DNA from 4 places in the Pseudoalteromonas sp. P1-11 genome. Region 3 is predicted to be linked to each of the others. Evidence: predicted binding sites of a transcription regulator. Region 3 holds the regulator's gene; each other region holds the start of a gene.

Region 1 (3,150 bases), 100 kb from region 3:
TAACGTTAGGCAGCATAATAGGAGGGGTATTACTGGTGACTGTATTTTCGCTTTCTGCTTTTGCTCCACAAATAATGATGGAGCGCCGAGTAGATATTATGACCGCTGTAATAAGCTCTATGAACGCTGTAAAAACTAACTTTGCCGCTATGGTGGTATGGTCAATTTGTATATTTTTACTGGTAGCTGTTGGTTTTGCTACCGGTGCCACGGGCTTTATTGTAATTATGCCTTTGCTTAGTTACGCCAGTTGGCATGCTTATATTGCAGTTATTAAAACCAAAAAACCTCGTGGTTACGAGTAACAGTCAACCACTTAAAGTTCCAACCACACTGACTAAAAATAGCGCCAAAAGGCGCTATTTTTTTATCAGCCTAGCAAAGCAAGCTTTGCTTAAAATACCCAAATAGCATGTAAAAAGGGCTGGTTTTCTATTTTATTAGTCCCTAACTTGTTGTACCAATAGCGCCACTCTACCCCTACCATTAACTGTTGCGGGTTTAAATTAAAGTTTTGCCCTACATCCCAATGCACAGCGGGTTGAGCAAGCAACCACTCATTAACTTTATTGCCTAGTTCGTCATCACGCCCAGAAATATATTCTACGTGGCCGGTAAAATAAAATGCTTGGCTAGCTAGTGTAAAAGGTGCACCCCATGCAAGGTCTATAAAAATGCTGTTGTCTTGCTTGGCTAGCTGATCTTTTTGCACGCCGCCGTTGGCATCAATGTAACCTGCAAAAGTAGTTGTTAAAAAATCAAAACCAGGGGCATCCCAGCTGAGCTTGATGCCTGGGGTGTATTTCATTAACCCCTCTTCACCGGCGTTTATACCAAACACTAAACCTGTGTCTTTTATTGCACCGTAACGCACAGAGGTATCAAAGGCTTTTGATAAGCTAAGTGTTGTGTACCACTCGCCATATATACCCGTATCTTGAAAACCATCACTAAGGCTGTCGTTTAAAAAGTCGATAAAAAAGTAGTTATCACCTAAATCATGCTCTGAGGCATGCTCTATGGTGTAGGTGCGTGTAAATGACGACTCCCCGGTAAAGGGATTTAAGGCATCGCCAAAATTTGTGTGAAGCTGTGTAACGCTCCAATTTTCTGCTAGTGCTGAGTGAGACAAAAGCAGTATAGATGTTGTAAACAGTGTTTTTAAAAAATTCATGATTTATTTACATAACCCCAATTAAAATGCGGCGGGAGTATATCAGTGAGCATTCACCAACTAAAGAGATTAAATAAGTACAAAGGCTGTTTTTTAAAATCTAAGTAGTAAAGCCCAGTAGCGCGGCTTTAAAAGAGCAGCGTTAGCCCTGTATAAAACACCTGAATTAATCATTACGCAGGTAATAAATAAGCACCTTTATATTTTTATACCCTTGCTTAGCTTATTTACTGGGTTTTATTTAGAGGTTGTAGCGCATGCAATATTAAGGTGAGCTTTAAAGGCAATTTAATAACGGCGTGAATTGTAAGGCTAAGCACATTAGATAGCTGTATTACACAGACTATACCTTATTGAGCATAAACAAATTTCAACTCAATCGATAAACAGCCACAGCTTTTTTACTACTGTGCACAATTTACAAAAATAAGTGCATAAAATTCATATTCTACGCCTCTCCTTTTTTAACCCTACGTACCCAATTATAAATAAAACATTAAATATCAATATCTTAAATAAATAAACTTGGTAGGCATAGGCTTTGCTTCATGTATTGCAAGTTAAATGGTAGCAATGGCTACATACAACAAATTACACAACGGGAGACATTATGAGTAACTCACAACACCCAATTGAATTTACAGCCCCAGGTATGGATAACGAATCAGCAAAAAAAACAATTGAAACACTCGATAACCGACTCGTAGCGCTTTTAGACTTACAACTTACTTTAAAGCATATTCACTGGAATGTAGTAGGCCCAAGCTTTATTGGTGTGCATGAAATGTTAGACCCACAAGTCGATGCTATTCGCGAAATGACCGACACCATCGCAGAGCGTATTGCTACATTAGGCGGTACGCCACAAGGTACACCTAAGTCAATTGTAGATCGCCGCACATGGGAAGAATACTCATTAGGTAAAGCCTTTGTAGTAGAGCATTTAGGTGCATTAGACAAAGTATACAGTGGCGTAAACGCCGACCACCGCAAAGCCATTGGCACGCTGTCTGAATTAGACCCAGTATCAGAGGATATGATCACCAGCCAGCTAGGTGACTTAGAGCAGTTTCAATGGTTTGTACGTGCACACATTGAATCGTCTGCAGGTAAACTAAATCATTAATTTATTACCCACTTTGCCATACAAGGAATGTTAATAAGAGTTAAAGGACTAATAAAGATACAAGGATACGTTACATAAGTAGGTATAGGATGAAGTGCAAACTACAAGGACCCGTTGCTTATTACATAAAGGATGTAGTAAATGCACCAAGGATGACTAAAGCTTGCTAACGGATTTGGTAAACCTACAAGGATTGTTAAAATACAAACGCTTAGTATACCTATACTAAGCGTTTGTATTTTTTACCACTTTAAAGCTTAAAACTATCCCAAGGACCAGTAATAGCCAACGTTTTAGTTGGCATGTATACGTTTACAAACAAGGTTTGTCCGTCAGGTGAAAAACACGCCCCAGCAAGCTCTGTTTGCGCATGCAATTTAGCAAAGTTATACACCTCTCCTTTGGGTGTTACTCCGCGTAAATGGTTATTCACCGTGTCTGTGTATTGATCCTCACATACAATTAAATGCCCGTTAGGTGCTACCGTTAAATTATCACCAAAGTTGTATAACGACTCGTTTGTACTTTCTACAAATAGTTGTATTTTACCAGGCTCATTTTGCTCTAACTCAGTGCCTTCGTTTTTTGAAGGTGTGTACTTCATTACCTGACCTAACTGCTTTTTGCCCCCATTAGTACAGCAAAAATAAAGCTCATTTTTACCCCAATGTATTCCCTCTCCTCGTGCAAATAAGGCTGCACCTTTTTTATAACCTTGCTTACGTAGGTCATCATTTGGGCTTTTAGGGTCTGTGAGCGTTATCCATTCAACTAAAAGGTCGCTGTGTAATGGCATGGCCGGTGAATCCCAATTTCGGCTATCAAACTGAGGCTGGTTTTTAATTACCAT
Region 2 (3,150 bases), on a different contig from region 3:
GCAGCTGTAGTGTACCATCGCTTGAGAAGCCTACAGAAGCAGAATCAAAGTCTTTATTTAGCATATCTAGCGTGCTATCGCCAATATCCACCCCAGAGCTTAATGCATCTTCATCGTACTCTTCGAGCGTATCATCTGGGTATATTAAGCGTTTAAGCATAGGCTTAACAACTGCCATAATAAGCACAATAATAACCAGCGCACCCAGTACTAAGCGGACGATTTTCATAAACCAGTCCTGCTCCCACAGCGGTACTTCTAAATCTAAATCAACCGCTTCGCGTACAAATGGCACAGTTACCACCTCTAATGCATCGCCGCGTTGCATATCAAAACCTACCCCACCTTGTAATAGGCGACGTATATTTGACAAAGCCTCTACCGAGCGCGGCGCCATGGTTGTTTCGCCGTTTTCACCTACTTTTGGCACATAATCAACGGCAACCGAGACGCTAATTCTGCGAATAACCCCTGTTTGTTGGCGCTTATGTGAAATGGTGGTGTCTAGCTCAAAGTTACGTGTAGCCTCTTTATGCACTCGGCTTGGGTTCGTTGCTGTACCAGCATTGCCTTGACCTGCCACTTCTGGAATAGTTGAATTCATAGGTGGCTGATTAGTAAGTGCCCCAGGAATACCTACCGCTAAGCCACCAATGTTGTTCTCTTCAAATGTGGTTTCGCTTCTTACTGCTGGTAGGTCTGGGTTGTAGCGCTTTTGTGTTTCTTCTACTGAGCTAAAGTCCATGTTTAAATCAACTTGCGCCGTGTAGTTACCCAAGCCGACTACAGGAATAAGAATACTGTCTATTTTCTCTAAATACTCTTGCTCACGCTTTCTTTCAATGTCGTACTCTTTACGAGAGCGTGCTGCTAATGAGTCTTGTGAACCTGAATTAAGTAAGCGACCATTTTGATCTGTTACCGTAACACGTGAAGGCTCAAGCCCTTGTACTGCAGAGGCAATCATATCAACCACTGAGTCAATCTCTTCGCCATCAAGCATTCTGCCGCGCTTAAGAGTCAATACCACTGTGGCTGATGGCTTTTTCTCTCTGCGTGCAAATACGTTTTCTTTTGGAATGGCTAATAAAACTTTAGCGCGTGTTACGTTGTTTAATTCTTCTATGGTGCGGGCAAGTTGTTGCTCGCGGCCATGTTTTAAACGTTCACGCTCTAATCGTTGGCTAACACCAAAGCCCATATCTTGCATTATGATGTCGGTGCCTGAGGTAGGACCTTGCTCTAGGCCTTCACGGGCCATCAGCAATTTAATGTTTTGATACTCGCTTTCATCAACCGAAATTACGTTGCCGTCTAGCTCGTAGTCAATTTTTTGTGCATCTAAAAAATCAAGGGTTTGGATCAGCTCTTCTGTTGGCATTTTACCAAGTGGACGCATGTCTGGCTGACGTGCCCAAATAATCACGAATATGGCAATAGCTAAACAAATAGCCAGCGCAATAATAAGGGTGACTTGGCGAAGCACATCAACACCATTTAAGGCGCTTAAGTAGCCCGACTTTTGTTCTTGTTGCTCGTTATCTTCGCTTTGGTCAATACCGCCGCCAGCAAGAGCAAGATCTGTTGATTGATTAGATTGCGCCACAATAATTCTCCACTACCTACTTAAACAGGCATGTTCATAATTTCTTGGTATGACTCAACAAGTTTATTTCTTACTTGTACTGTAGCCTCAAATGCCACTGACGATTTTTGTGAGGCAATCATTGCCTCAGCAAGCGATACACTTCTATCACCCATTTCAACAGCCACTACTTTTTGTTTGGCATCTTGTTGTAAGCCATTAACCGTGTTTAATGCATCACTTAGTAAGTCACCAAATTGAGCAGACGATGTTGGCTGAGCTTGAGTAGGTAGCTTATTGATTTGATTTGTATGGCCTGCTTCTAAAGCCATTGATTGCATTTCTTGAAATAGCGCGCTGTTTTGAATTTTCATAATTTTCTCTGGCAAATGCAGTTAACGTTCATAAAGGGAATAAAGCACAAAGTGTGCCATAAAAATAAACCTTTAATTACATAAGGTTAACCATTATTTTTGAGAGTCAGAGATTTGACAACCCTAAACTAAGCGTGGTTAGTTTAGGGTTATATAGAAGAAAGGAATAAAGTTATGCGGGCAGCGAAATACCTAAATCACGCATTTGCGCTAGTTTATAACGTAAAGTACGCGGGCTGATCCCAAGTGTTTGGGCAACATCTTTACGTTTGCCTTGGCAGCGCGCTAGGGTCTCTAATATTATTTTATGCTCTTTATCTTTTAGCTCATCTTTATAGCTGCCAGTATCAACACTAGGCAGAGAGCTACTCGCCTCTGCAGGCGTTATTTTGTCATCATAATACGCGCCACTGGGAGTGTTCGCTTGTTCAGCCGCTATCTCCTGTTTAGGCGTACTGTTAATTGGCGCTTGCATTAAGTTTTCAATAAAAATAGCCTGTTCGCCAATTACATTGCCCGTTCGCAAAATAAGCGCACGTTGAATTACGTTATCAAGCTCGCGTACATTACCAGGCCATGCATGGCTTAGTAATTTTTGCTCAGCGGCACTATCAAGCGTTGCTAGCGGCTCTTTACTTTTAACTAAATGGCGCTCTATTAAATGCTTAGCCAATACTATTATATCGCCTGGGCGCTCACAGAGCGGTCGCCACATTAGGGGAAATACATTTAAGCGATAATATAAGTCTTCTCTAAATTGGTTATCTGCAACGGCTTCTTTTAGGTCGCGGTTACTGGTTGCGAGTACTCTTACGTCGAGTGAAATTGTTTTTCGGGCACCTAAACGCTCAACTTCACGCTCTTGCAATACCCGTAATAGCTTAGCTTGCAGCCCTAAGTCCATTTCGGTTATTTCATCAAGTAATATGGTGCCGCCTTGGGCTTGTTCAAATTTACCTGGGCATGCTTGTATTGCACCGGTAAACGCGCCTTTTTCGTAGCCAAATAAAGTAGCTTCAAGCATGTTTTCGGGAATAGCCGCACAGTTTATTGCCACAAAAGGCGCATCGCATCGGTTTGATTTATCGTGAATGTATCGCGCTAACACTTCTTTACCAGAGCCACTAGGGCCTAGCACCATAACACTTGCATCTGAGCGCGCCACTTTGCTCGCCAGTTCTAAAAGCGCAA
Region 3 (3,150 bases):
AGTTATCAATAGCATCAAAGTTAACAGGGGTGTCGCTAACAAGTACTAAAGCCAGCGGCTCTTCTACGCCACCCATTCTGCCATGAGGAATGGCGATACCCCGGCCAATGCCAGTACTGCCTAGCTTTTCTCTGCTTGCCAGCGCATTAAGAATATCTTGTTGTGGTAAGTAGGGGAGCTTTTCATGAGCTAGCTCACTGATAAACTCTAAAATTCTTTTTTTACTACTAAAAAGGACCGCAGCTTTGCTGCAGTCCTGGCATACTAATGTACTTAATTTCATAATATTAGTGTCTAGCAAGCTTCTCTTTATGTTTTATGACTTGACGATCGAGCTTGTCAATCAACGAGTCTATAGCGGCATACATATCTTGGTGCTCTGTTGAGGCAAATAAATCTGCGCCACTTACATGAATAGTCGCTTCTGCTTTTTGGTTGAGTTTTTCTACATCGAGAATGACATGCACATTGCTAATATGATCTGAGTGCCTTTCTAGCTTTGCAAATTTATTATTTACATAGTCTCTAAGTGAATCAGTTACTTCTACGTGACGACCAGTTAGGTTTAGTTGCATAAGCATTTCCTCTTTGTTTTTTACGTCTTATATCAAACTCTTTCTCTGATTTGACGGTGGAATAGCTAGCGATTCACGGTATTTTGCTATTGTGCGTCTAGCTACTTTAATTCCTTGCTCTGCCAATATATCCGCAATTTTACTATCACTCAATGGTTTAGCTGAGTTTTCCGCGGCAATTAGCTTTTTAATTAGGGCACGTATTGCGGTTGATGAACACTCGCCGCCGTTTTCAGTGCTTACGTGGCTTGAGAAAAAATACTTAAGCTCAAAAATACCACGTGGCGTATGCATATATTTTTGCGTAGTAACACGCGAAATTGTCGATTCATGCATTTCTACCATTTCAGCAACATCGTTTAAAACCATTGGCTTCATGGCTTCGGGGCCATGTTCAAAAAATGCTTGTTGCTGTTTTACAATACAGTTTGTTACTTTGAGCAGCGTGTCGTTTCTGCTTTCAAGGCTTTTTATAAACCATTTAGCTTCTTGTAAGTGAGAGCGAATAAATTGGCTATCACCACTTGATTTTACGGTACGTGACATAGCCGCGTACTGACTATTTACGCGTATTTTTGGCATGCTATCTGGGTTTAGCTCTACCACCCAGCGGCCTTTTATTTTTTTAACCGACACATCCGGTATTACATACTCCGACTCTTCCCTTACTATGGTATCTGCAGGTTTTGGGTTGAGGGTATGTATTAGGGTCATGACCTCTTTAAGCTCGTCTTCTTTAAGCTTAGTCTTTTTCATTAATGTACGATAGTCGCGTGCCGCTAATAGATCAATGTGATCGGTTAAGATCATTTTAGTTTGTTCTATAAAAGGGGTGTCTTTATCAAACTGGTTTAGCTGAATGCACAAGCACTCTTGTAAACTGCGCGCGGCTATACCTACAGGGTCAAATAACTGAATACGCTTTAAAACGGCTTCTATTTCGTCAAGTTCAACTTCAACTTCGTCATCGTTTTCTTGGTTAAAGCTCTCTAAAATCTCTTCGCAACTTAGCGTTAAAATACCCGAGTCATCTACAGCTTCTACAATGGCAATAGCAATGGCTTCGTCAGTTGGGCTAAAAGGAGTAAGCTGAAGCTGCCACATTAAATACTCATGTAGCGTTTCAGTAGAGGCACCTTGATAAATAGACTCATCTTCCGGCATTGGGCCTGAGGATGCCGCAGGGGCTGCGCTCATGTACTCATCCCAAGTTACATCCATTGCCATATCATCGCTAACGGTGTCTTTATTTAAAGCTTCGCCACTGTCTTGCTCGTACTCGCTGGTTGTATCGTCAGCCGATGCGCTTACGGTTACATCATCCGTATCTGCTTTTTGCTCATTTTTTCCAGCCGACTCTTCCGTGTAATCTTGCTCTTCTACTTCTAATAGCGGGTTGCTATCAAGTGCTTCTTGTATTTCTTGCTGGAGATCCAATGTACTGAGCTGCAGCAAGCGAATCGCTTGTTGCAATTGTGGAGTCATTGTAAGTTGCTGGCCCATGCGCAGCTGTAATGATTGCCTCATGTATCTCTAACAATCCTTTTATGTTGTTATAATTAATATTAGCAGATGCTTGTAGGTGTGGCTTAAATGTTACAGCCTAAATTGCTCGCCTAAATAAACATCGCGTACAGTTTTGTCATTTAATACGTGTTCTGGGGTGCCAGATGCAATTAGCTCCCCATGAGAAACAATGTAGGCTTTTTCACAAACATCAAGGGTTTCTCTTACATTGTGATCGGTAATTAATACGCCAATGCCACGGTTTTTAAGATGTTCTATTATTTTCTTTATATCTAACACTGAAATCGGATCAACACCAGCAAAAGGCTCATCCAATAAAATAAATTTAGGGTTTGCTGCCAGTGCTCTGGCAATTTCTACACGGCGGCGTTCACCACCAGAAAGTGCCATACCTTGGCTATCGCGAATATGCTGAATACTAAATTCATCAAGTAAGTTGTTGAGCGTTTCTTCTCGCGCGGCTTTATTGAGCTCTTTACGCGTTTCTAAAATAGCCATTAAGTTTTGATAAACTGTCAGCTTTCTAAATATTGATGACTCTTGCGGCAAATAGCCAATGCCTAAGCGGGCGCGGCTGTGCATAGGTAATAACGTAATGTCGTTATCATCAATAGAAATTTTACCTTTGTCGCTAGGTACTAATCCTACAATCATGTAAAAGGTGGTGGTTTTACCTGCGCCATTAGGGCCCAATAAGCCAACAATGCTGCCGGCTTCTACCTCAAGGCCTACATTTTTTACAACTTGGCGGCCTTTATAGCTTTTTGCTAATAGTTCTGCTTTTAAGGTGCTCATGGTTGACCTTCGTTACCTGTTTTTTCTTTAATTTTTGCTTCAACAGGCACTAAAATTGTGTGGACACGATCCGTAGAGTTTTCGTCTTTTTCTGCGCTAATAAGCTGCTGCTGCATATCGTAGGTAATACTTTTAGCATTAATTTTTTGACCGGCTTGTGCGACTTCAGCATCGCCAACAAGCGTTAAAAAGCGCTTTGCTACGTCGTAACGTACTTCGTTTGCACTGGCGCTCATTACGGTACCATCGTCTT
Region 4 (3,150 bases), on a different contig from region 3:
CTTAAACCGCCGCGCTCTGGTATGTGTGGCTCATTGCTATAGGCGCTTATATCGTTTGGTGCGCGCCCGCAGGCATCAATGGCAGTGGGTATACTTTGGTTTGGATTATCAATAAGCCAAAAACTGTCGCCGCCAATTGAATTCATATGCGGATATACCACGCTAATCGCAGCCGCTGCCGCTACCATGGCTTCGGTGGCTGTACCGCCTTGTTTTAGTATTAAGGTGCCTGCCTCGGTTGCTGCAAAATGCGGGGCAGTAAAGGCAATGTTGTGTGTGCTCATGCAAGTGTGTCCTGTTTAAAGTGGGCAGCTAATTGTTGTACGCAGGCAAGTAGGCTTTTATCGTTGCCGTGGCTCATCATTAATGAAAACCCATACGGGTGGCCATTTTCTAAATTAGCCAATGGTAAGTGTACTTGCGCCGAGCGGCTCAAGCCCGCAATGGCCGATAAGGTGATTATTTGCATGCGTAAGGCGCTTGTGTCGGCGCCCAATTTAGGTGCAGTTGTGGGTGTGGTTGGCAAAAATAAACAGCTGTTTGTGTTTAGGTTTTTAGCGATTAGTGTTTGCCACTGGGTTTGTATATTTAGTGCTTCTTGCTCTTCTTGGGCGGTTAGGGCAAGCGCCATGTTAAAACGTGCCGCAATTGCCGGAGCAAACTGGGGAAGTTGCCCTGGCAATTGAAGCCAATCTTTATGCGTTTTTGCGATTGCTCGCCCTTGCAGTATTCTAAAGCTGTCAGCCAGTTCGCTTAATAAGCTGCTGTTAGGCAGTTCAAATTCTTTATGGTGTTTAAAATAAGGTTTGGTTTTTTCAAGCAGTTGTTTAAGCGGGGCTTGTAAAGCAGGGTCAACCAGCTCAAATAATGGCTCGCAAATAACTAAAGTATCAACGTTATTAATAGCTTGATTTGGTAACAGTACATTGCCTACATCGCTTAGCAGCTCTGCATTTTGCGTAAGCCAGCCAATGGTATCAAATGGGGGCGCTAGCGGTATTAGGCCATCTTTTTCAATTACGTTATGGCTTGGCCTTATGCCAAATAAGCCACAATAACTTGCCGGTATTCTAATAGAGCCACCAGTATCAGTGCCTAAGCCAATATCGGCTAAGTTAGCCGCTACAGCTGCAGCCGAACCCATACTTGAGCCGCCACTTGCATGGCCTTTAAGTTTTGGGTTTTGTGCTGCACCATAGTGAATGTTATTGCCCTCTAAGCTGTAGGCCAGCTCATCGGTATGGGTAAAGCCTGTAAAGCGACAACCCTCATTCATTAGTTTGTTTACGGCACTTGCTGTTTGCTGTGCAGGTTTTGCTGCTTTAAACCAGCTTGGGTTACCTGCGCTGTTGCGCTCGCCTTTAACTGCAAATACATCTTTTACCGCAAGGCGCTTATTTACAAGTGTGCCGTGGGTTTGTGTTTGCCATGCGTTAGGGCCATGGTCACAAAAAATACCGGTAAAATTATTATGTGTTTTGGTACTCATATCACCACTCGTTATAAAGTAAATCTGACCAACTGGTTATAATCAGATTTAGGGTGATTAAAAAGACGAATTACTTATTATTATTTTTCAGCCCACTGCGTAACATCTTATTTTTATTTTACAGAGCCTGATCCGCTTTTTAATCGGTTAGCTATTATATTGCCTAAAAGCTAAGCAAAAGCAATGCCAAATGCAATAAAGTTGTCCGTTCGGTCAGGTTTTGTTTGGTTTGTATGGGGTTTAGCAGATATTTATAAAAATATAAGTATTAAAGAAGGTGTAATTTAGAGGTGAAAACAACCAAGTTGGTGCGTGATTGCACCAACTTGGTTGCAAGTGTGGCGTTTATAGTAATGCGTTAGGGCTAATAATTAAGCCATTTACATCGGCGTATAGCCAATCGTTAGGGTTAATTGTGGTACTAAGCATGGTCACTGTTTGATTTTTATCTCCAAAGCCACGCTTTAATGTACTGCGCGGGGTAGAGCCAAGTGCCATAACCGGCAAATCCATAGTGGCAAGTATTTCAATGTCACGGCAACAGCCGTTAATAATCACGCCTTCCCAGCCGTTTTTTAACGCGCGCTCCGCCATAATATCGCCTATAAAAGCAAAGCGTTTGCTAGCAAAGCCGTCAATAACCAGTACTTTACCCTTGCCGTTTTCATGCAGTATGTCTGCGGCAAACGAGTTATCGTCTGGGCAGGTAACGGTAACTGCTTGGCCACTAAATGTGGTTTTTTTACCAAAGTGGCGCAGGCCGCTGTCGGCTACTTGTACGCTATTGCGGTGATCGTCAAATAAGTCTGGGGTGGTAAAGTTATCCATGGGTTAAGCCTCACTGTGCTCAGGTATTTTTAAACCAATACCTTTTAAAATTATGTGGGCAGTTGATTGCGTTATTTGTGCCACATCGGTTTCGTCGTATTCTAACTTGTTCATTACCAGTAGCACTTCGGCCTGAAAATCGGCGTAGTACTGCGTAGTTGACCAAATGGTAAATAATAAATGGTAAGGGTCAACATTATCCATTTTGTTTGCATCTATCCAGGCCTGAAACACGCCTACCTTTTGTTTTACCCACGGGCGTGTGTTGGTTCTAAAGTAGTTTTGCAAATAAGGAGCGCCGCGCAGTATTTCACTGGCAAATAAACGTGATTGCAGCGGCTGGTTTACGGCAAGTATGACTTTGCTTTTAATATAGTGATACAGCACATGTGCAGGGTCGTCCTCAGGGGTTACGTTATCTAAGCCTAAGTTCCAGTGCGCGATAATGCGGTCTATTACGTTTTCGTATAGGCCGTCTTTGCTTTTAAAATAATATAAAATATTGGCCTTAGGAACGCCTGCTTCTTTGGCAACCATACTCATACTGGTGCCATCGTAACCAAGCTGAGAAAACAATTGCTCGGCGGCATCGAGTATTAATGTTTGGTTTTTTACTCGGGTGAGTTCTTTTTTATTTGGCTTTGTTTGTGTGCTCATTATGGCGATGCTGTTTTTAACGTGTTGAATGATTGTAACTTTACTGACCAAAAGGTCAAACACTTAAGTACAGGCCAAAAACATCTTTATAACAATAAATGATGAGCAACAATTGTTTAACCCACTAATTACTGTTAGCGTAACGTCAAACGTAAGTAGTACTTTTAGGTAGTTGA

Evidence for each region. Region 3 encodes sigma-54, which starts transcription at its own class of promoters, with help from an activator protein. Its sites were predicted from a motif close to GTTGGCACGNNNNTNGNNT; they were not measured.
Region 1: dps (DNA starvation/stationary phase protection protein Dps) is a predicted target of sigma-54. The motif match lies at 1,703-1,721, and genes of this name have one in related genera.
Region 2: fliE (flagellar hook-basal body complex protein FliE) is a predicted target of sigma-54. The motif match lies at 2,002-2,020, and genes of this name have one in related genera.
Region 4: AN390_RS17065 (amidase family protein) is a predicted target of sigma-54. The motif match lies at 1,662-1,680, and genes of this name have one in related genera.

What each region holds. Positions count from the first base shown of each region.
Region 1 is NZ_LJSP01000001.1:315,347-318,496, reverse strand. Features, by position in the region: gene AN390_RS01465 (DUF2189 domain-containing protein) at 1-305, shown strand, start outside; gene AN390_RS01460 (nucleoside-binding protein) at 395-1,174, opposite strand; gene dps (DNA starvation/stationary phase protection protein Dps) at 1,785-2,300, shown strand; partial or broken gene AN390_RS01450 (alkaline phosphatase PhoX) at 2,551-3,150, opposite strand, start outside.
Region 2 is NZ_LJSP01000002.1:664,193-667,342, forward strand. Features, by position in the region: gene fliF (flagellar basal-body MS-ring/collar protein FliF) at 1-1,606, opposite strand, end outside; gene fliE (flagellar hook-basal body complex protein FliE) at 1,627-1,959, opposite strand; gene AN390_RS05685 (sigma-54 dependent transcriptional regulator) at 2,132-3,150, opposite strand, start outside.
Region 3 is NZ_LJSP01000001.1:211,184-214,333, forward strand. Features, by position in the region: gene AN390_RS00940 (PTS sugar transporter subunit IIA) at 1-283, opposite strand, end outside; gene hpf (ribosome hibernation promoting factor) at 288-575, opposite strand; gene AN390_RS00950 (RNA polymerase factor sigma-54) at 603-2,102, opposite strand; gene lptB (LPS export ABC transporter ATP-binding protein) at 2,172-2,897, opposite strand; gene lptA (lipopolysaccharide transport periplasmic protein LptA) at 2,894-3,150, opposite strand, start outside.
Region 4 is NZ_LJSP01000014.1:10,187-13,336, reverse strand. Features, by position in the region: gene AN390_RS17070 (gamma-glutamyltransferase family protein) at 1-284, opposite strand, end outside; gene AN390_RS17065 (amidase family protein) at 281-1,489, opposite strand; gene AN390_RS17060 (putative 4-hydroxy-4-methyl-2-oxoglutarate aldolase) at 1,835-2,317, opposite strand; gene AN390_RS17055 (TetR/AcrR family transcriptional regulator) at 2,321-2,974, opposite strand; gene yddG (aromatic amino acid DMT transporter YddG) at 3,150-3,150, shown strand, end outside.